One region of the Shewanella khirikhana genome, then DNA from elsewhere that is predicted to be linked to it. Evidence: predicted binding sites of a transcription regulator. Region 1 holds the regulator's gene; the other holds the start of a gene.
The links. Region 1 encodes sigma-54, which starts transcription at its own class of promoters, with help from an activator protein. Its sites were predicted from a motif close to GTTGGCACGNNNNTNGNNT; they were not measured.
Positions count from the first base shown of each region.

Region 2: a site for sigma-54 is predicted at 2,009-2,027, ahead of STH12_RS00885 (P-II family nitrogen regulator). Genes of this name have one in related genera too.

Region 1 covers NZ_CP020373.1:3,401,947-3,405,356, reverse strand. Annotated here, with positions in the region: gene rapZ (RNase adapter RapZ) at 1-556, opposite strand, end outside; gene ptsN (PTS IIA-like nitrogen regulatory protein PtsN) at 553-996, opposite strand; gene hpf (ribosome hibernation promoting factor) at 999-1,286, opposite strand; gene STH12_RS14940 (RNA polymerase factor sigma-54) at 1,317-2,801, opposite strand; gene lptB (LPS export ABC transporter ATP-binding protein) at 2,916-3,410, opposite strand, start outside.
Region 2 covers NZ_CP020373.1:220,375-223,784, reverse strand. Annotated here, with positions in the region: gene STH12_RS00895 (hypothetical protein) at 1-232, opposite strand, end outside; gene STH12_RS00890 (ammonium transporter) at 364-1,614, opposite strand; gene STH12_RS00885 (P-II family nitrogen regulator) at 1,627-1,965, opposite strand; gene STH12_RS00880 (hydrolase) at 2,204-2,743, shown strand; gene nrfA (ammonia-forming nitrite reductase cytochrome c552 subunit) at 2,837-3,410, opposite strand, start outside.

The DNA of each region.
Region 1 (3,410 bases):
AGAAACGGGCGTCGAACATAAAGTCGGCCTCGGTGGGCATGCCATGCTTGAAGCCAAAGGATTCAAAGATGATTACCAGCTCTTTGTCGGTGCGCCCCAGCAGAATTTGCCTGACAGCATCGGCCAGCTCATAGACGTTCAGATTGGAGGTGTCTATGTAGTGGTCCACCAATTGCGACACAGGCTCAAGCAGTTTGCCTTCGAGTTTGATGGCTTCCTGGAGTGAGACTTTGCTGCGTGACAATGGATGCAGACGACGGGTTTCGCTGTAGCGTTTCAGCAGCACTTTATCGCTGGAGTTGAGGAAGAAACTGGTGAGCTCAACCCCGGGTGGCAGTTTGGCAAGCTCCTGTTCCAGCGCTTTTTCCTGCTCAGGCATATTGCGAATGTCGATACTGATGGCGACCTTGTCGCTGCTGCCTTTGAGCTGCTCCAGTAAGGGGCCCATCAGGGTCAGCGGCAAGTTATCGACGCAGTAATAGCCCAAGTCTTCCAATACCCGCAGGGCAACGGATTTCCCTGAGCCGGAGCGGCCGGAAACAATGACGAGTTTCATCCTGTGATTACCTGGTAGAGTTCCTTTTCATCATGGCTTTTACGCAATTGCTTCAACACCTGACGGTCGTTGAGCTTTTCGGCCATGGCTGCCAGGGTACTCAGATGCTGTTGGCATTGGTCTGATGGCACCAACAGGGCGAACAGAATGTCCACCGGCTGCTTGTCGATGGCATCGTAGCCAATGGCTTCTTCGCATTTGATGAGTACGGCGAGAGGTTTATCGATACTACCCAGGCGACCATGGGGAATGGCAATGCCATTACCAATGCCGGTGCTACCCATCTTTTCGCGGGCCAGCAGGCTTTCAAAGATCTCTTGGGAAGAGAGGGAAGGGTACTGGGCTGCGGCGAGATCGCTAATCAGTTCCAGTACCTTTTTCTTGCTGCCCGGAGTGGCACAGCTAGTGCACTCCGGCGCCAGGATGGTACTTAGTTCCATCGTTAATGTTTGGTCAGTTTCTCTTTGTGTTTAATTACCTGACGGTCCAGTTTATCAATCAGGGCGTCAATGGCGGCGTACATGTCTTCATGTTCTGAGGTGGCGAATACTTCGCCTCCGTTGAGGTGAAGCTTAGCTTCTGCGATTTGCTGCAATTTCTGAACATTGAGAACAACGTGCACATTATTGATCTGTTCGAAATGGCGTTCAAGCTTGGAGAATTTACTCTCGACGTAGTCACGCAGTGAGTCAGTAATTTCGATGTGATGCCCAGTCAGGTTGATTTGCATAGACACTTTCCTCCAATGACCTCGGTTGGGTTACAAACTCTTACGCTGATTCGACGGTGGTATCAGCATCGCCTCTCGGTATTTGGCGATGGTGCGTCGGGCAACGTTGATTCCTTGTTCCGCCAGAAGTTCTGCCATCTTGCTGTCGCTTAACGGCTTCTTCTGGTTTTCCGCTGCAACCAGTTTCTTGATAAAGGCGCGGATTGCAGTAGAAGAGCACTCTCCGCCATCTTCGGTTCCGACATGGCTGGAGAAAAAGTATTTCAGTTCAAAGATACCCCGCGGGGTATGCATGTACTTTTGAGTGGTGACCCTGGAGATGGTGGATTCATGCATTTCCACCGCCTCGGCGATATCGTTGAGCACCATGGGTTTCATGGCTTCTTCACCGTACTCAAAAAAGCCCTGCTGGAATTGCACTATGCAGTTGGCCACCTTGAGCAGGGTGTCGTTGCGGCTCTCCAGACTCTTGATAAACCACTTGGCCTCTTGCAGATGGCCGCGGATAAACTGGCTATCTGACTGATTGCGACTGGTGCGTGCCAGTGCAGCATACTGCTGATTCACACTCAGTTTAGGCATGCAATCCGGGTTCAGCTCCACCACCCAGCGACCATTCTTTTTGCTCACCGACACGTCAGGGATCACGTACTCTTCCTTGGTGCTGGTGACGTTTTCGCCCGGACGGGGATTCAGACTCTGGATCAGCACTATGGCGTCTCTGAGCTCTTCTTCCTTGAGGCGGGTTTTACGCATCAGGGTGCGGAAGTCGCGGTTGGCAATCAGGTCCAGATGCTCACGGATAAGCAGCTTAGCGTTATCCAGATGCGGCGTATCGGCGGCAAATTGCCCCAGCTGGATCAGCAGGCACTCGGCCAAATCCCTCGCTGCAACACCAATGGGATCGAAGTGTTGAATGCGCTTGAGCACAGCCTCGACTTCGTCCAGCTCAACCTCTTCATCGCCCACCGCCTCAAGGATTTCATCCAGGCTTTGGGTCAGATAGCCCTTTTCGTCAATGGCATCAATGATAGCGGTGGCAATGGCCAAATCGGTATCCGAAAAAGGGGTGAGATTTTTCTGCCATTCGAGGTGTTCGTACAGGCCTTCGCTGGTTTCGCCCTGAAACGGCATGTCGTCGTCGCGACTGATGCCGGGGCCGGCAACCGGAGCGGCGGTGAAGACTTCATCCCAGGTAGTGTCCATGGGCAGTTCATCCGGCATGGATTCCTGAGTCACGGCTTCGGAGGTTTCTACCGAAGCGGAATCTCCTGCGCTGGCTGATACTGAGCCTTCATCGAATTTGTCGTCGAAGTCTTTGTCGCCGCCATCGGCATCGTACTGATCGCCATCGAGGCGATCGTCGTCCATTTCCAGCAGCGGATTGGCGTCGAGGGCTTGTTGAATTTCCTGTTGCAGTTCAAGCGAGGAGAGTTGAAGCAGACGAATGGCCTGCTGCAACTGTGGCGTCATGGTGAGTTGTTGTCCCAGTTTGAGCTGGAGCGACGCTTTCATCGTACTGCGGATCCTTCACTAAATAATTCAGGTAGAAAGCTTTTATCTATCAGGTTCTTCGGCCAATAGCCACCCTGATTTACCGGATATGAGACGGTAGGCTTTGTTGTTTAACTATAGCCTGAATTGCTCACCCAAGTACACTGCACGCACTTGCTGATTGTCCAGGATCTCGGCAGGTGTGCCTTCGGCAATCAGGCTGCCGTGGCTGACGATGTAGGCTTTTTCACACACATCCAGGGTTTCACGCACGTTGTGGTCGGTAATCAGTACCCCAAGGCCGCGGTTTTTCAGCTGTTCGATAATCTTTTTGATATCGATAACCGAGATGGGGTCTACCCCGGCAAAGGGTTCATCCAACAGGATAAAGCGTGGATTGGCGGCCAGTGCGCGGGCAATTTCCACCCGGCGACGCTCACCGCCTGAGAGTGACATACCGGCGTTGTCGCGGATGTGGGTGATGTGGAACTCTTCCAGCAGCTGCTCGAGCAGCTCTTCACGCTCATCGCTGCTGAGTTCTTTACGCATCTGCAGCACGGCCATGATGTTGTCGCGCACCGATAGCTTACGGAAGATGCTGGCTTCCTGGGGCAGGTAGCCAATGCCTTT
Region 2 (3,410 bases), 1.6 Mb from region 1:
GTCGATATGGAGTGGGTAGCAGCAGGCAACCCACTGGCAGGCGCTCAAGAATTTGCAGTTGCTGCTGGGCTCTGATGGCCTCCTGCCAGTCGTGCTGACGGGCCAGTTCATCCCGCACCGCAAAGGCATCGAAGGGCTCGTCACTGTTTCGCACCACCACCTGCCCGGCCAGGGCTGGCAGGGTCGAACCCAGGACAAACATTACTGGCATCATTCGCGTAAGCCGTTTCATGGGGGCTCCTGTGTATGCGCTTTGAGCCAGTATCCCGCTGCCAGGCAGTAGCGGCAAGCCTTATTCCCCGCCTTAACGCAAAACAGCAGGCCAATTGCGTGGCCTGCTGTTATTGCTGAGACTGTTGGTGCTTAGCCTGCAGTCTTAACCGTCACAAACTCAGGATAGGCATCGATACCGCAGTCGGACGCATCCATGCCGTTGTACTCTTCCTCTTCGCTGACGCGGATCCCCATGGTCTTTTTGAGCACCAGCCACACCACAAAGGAAGCGCCGAACACCCAGGCAAAGATAGAGACAATGCCAAACAGCTGACCTGTGAGGGTGGCGTCGCTGTTGGACAGAGGTACCAGCAGCAGCCCGAAGATACCGGCTACGCCGTGCACCGAAATGGCGCCCACTGGGTCATCGATACGCACACGGTCAAAGCCCACGATGGAAAAGACCACCAGACCACCGGCCACCAGACCAATCACTGCCGCCAGCCCCAGTGAGGGTGACAAAGGATCGGCTGTAATGGCCACCAGACCAGCCAGGGCGCCGTTTAAGATCATGGTCAAATCAGCCTTGCCCCAAATCATTTTGCACACCACCAGCGCCGAGATGGCACCAAAAGCCGCAGCCGAGTTGGTGTTCACGAAAATCTTACCTACCGAGGTAGCGTTGGCCGCATCAGATACCATCAGCTGCGAGCCGCCGTTGAAGCCAAACCAGCCCATCCACAGGATAAACATACCCAGCGTGGCCATCGGCAGGTTGGAGCCAGGAATAGGGTTTACCTGGCCTTTGGGACCATATTTGCCTTTGCGTGCACCCAGCAGAATCACCCCGGACAGCGCCGCTGCCGCACCGGCCATGTGCACAATGCCGCTGCCGGCAAAATCCACAAAACCTGCCGCGCTGACAAAGCCGCCACCCCAGGTCCAGAAGCCTTCAACAGGATAGATAACCGCGGTCATCACCACAGAGAAGGCCAGGAAGGCCCACAGCTTCATGCGTTCAGCCACGGCGCCGGAGACGATGGACATGGAGGTCGCCACAAACACCACCTGGAAGAAGAAGTCAGATTCCAGCGAGTGGTCGGCATCTGCCGCCTGGCTGCCAATCAGGGCACCAAAGCTTGGCAACCAGCCGCCTTCAGGGTTGTCCACGTACATGATGTTGTAGCCCACAATCAGGTAGGTGATACAGGCAATGGAGTACAGGCACACGTTTTTGGTCAGGATTTCAGTGGTGTTTTTGGAGCGCACCAGGCCAGCCTCCAACATGGCAAAACCCGCTGCCATCCACATTACCAGCGCGCCGGATATCAAAAAGTAAAAGGTATCCAGTGCAAATCTCAGTTCGGCCACGGTCAGGCCCAGTTTGCTTAACTCTTCCATTTCCCCTCCCCCTTACAGTGCTTCGTCGTCGGTTTCGCCGGTACGAATACGCACCGCCTGCTCGAGATCGATAACAAAAATCTTGCCGTCGCCAATCTTGCCGGTGTGAGCCGCCTTCACGATGGCTTCCACCAACAGATCAACGTTTTCCGCCTTGGTGGCGATATCCAGTTTGATCTTGGGCAGAAAATCCACCTGATATTCGGCGCCCCGATACAACTCGGTATGCCCCTTTTGACGGCCAAATCCTTTAACCTCGGTTACCGTCATTCCCTCTATTCCCATGCCCGCAATGGCTTCACGCACATCGTCGAGCTTGAAAGGTTTGATGATTGCACTCACCAGTTTCATCCCGGCCTCCAGTTTTCGTTGTCAGTCTGTTCTGGCATAGGAATTACAAGCATCAGGCCAAGATTTCATCTCACTGTTTTTATTGAAAATACCTTTTACCCACCCCAAAGTTGGTGCATAAAAACGCACATTTGAAGTGCAGCTATGCAGCCTATGCACCAAGCTGGTGCATATGACTTATGGCTTATTGGCATCGACGGGGAAAAGGAGTTTACTGGAGCAAAAAAGGAGATAACCCATGCTGACCCCAAACGAAACGGCCCTGGTTGTGGTAGATGTTCAGGGAAAACTCGCCCGCCTGATGCAAGGCTCGGAAGCGCTGCACCAACAACTGATCACCCTGATAAGCGGCGCGCGTATTTTCGATATGCCCATACTGTGGCTGGAGCAGCTGCCCGAAAAGCTCGGCCCCACCTCAGAAGAGCTGCAACTGGTGCTCGAAGGCCTAAGCCCCATCGCCAAGGAACACTTCAGCGCCTGGCCCTGCGATGCCTTTCGTGACGCGCTGCAGGCCAGCGGCCGTAAGCAGGTACTGCTGTGCGGCATCGAAACCCATATCTGCGTGTATCAGACCTGTCGCGACCTGTTAGACAATGGTTTTGGGGTGCATCTGGTGGCCGATGCCATGGGCTCTCGCACCAGCGAAAACAAGGCGTTGGGACTGGAGATGATGCGCGAGGCCGGTGGCCTGCTCACCAATGTGGAATCGTTGCTGTTTGAGCTGCAACACCACGCGGTGGGGGACAGCTTCAGAGCGCTGCTGAAACTCATTAAATAAAGCCTGCACGCCACAGGCCCGATGTGGCAGCGCAGCCAAAGAAAAGCCCCCGCAATGCGGGGGCTTTGAGTATGCAGGCTTGGGGTTTGCTGCTTACTTATAGGTCGCTTCGCGAGCCTTGGCTTCTTCTTCCCACTTGGGCAGCAGTTCTTTCTTGAACTTCTCTTTCTCAGCCTTCATCTTGTCCATGTCCATACCCAGGGCAGCCTGAGCTTTGGCCTTGGTAGAGATATCAGGCAGTTCGATAGGCTGTTTCACACCCTTGGTGGCCAGCAGCTGCGCCAGCTGTACGCGGGCATTGGCCGCCTTGTCTACCGCAGTACCCAGGACACGCAGGGCTTCGGCAGGAGCGTGAGCAGACACACCGTGAGAAGCAATCGCGTAGTCCCAGCGCCACTGAGCGTGACGGATGTTGGTCAGGATTGGCTTCATTTCTTCTTCGGTCGCACCAGCTTTCCAGGCGGCACCGGCTTCGAAGTGTGCGGCTACCAGCTGAGTTTCAGCTTTGCCTTTGAGCTCCATCACTTTTGACTTGTTGTCTTTGTAGACGGTCAGCATGTGCTCTTTGTCCTGGCTGTGACAGGTACCACAGGTTTCTTCGAAGCGATCGAATGGGTTACCCACTTTGTGATCGGTGAACTTCTTGCCCTGCTCGTTGGTCACTTTT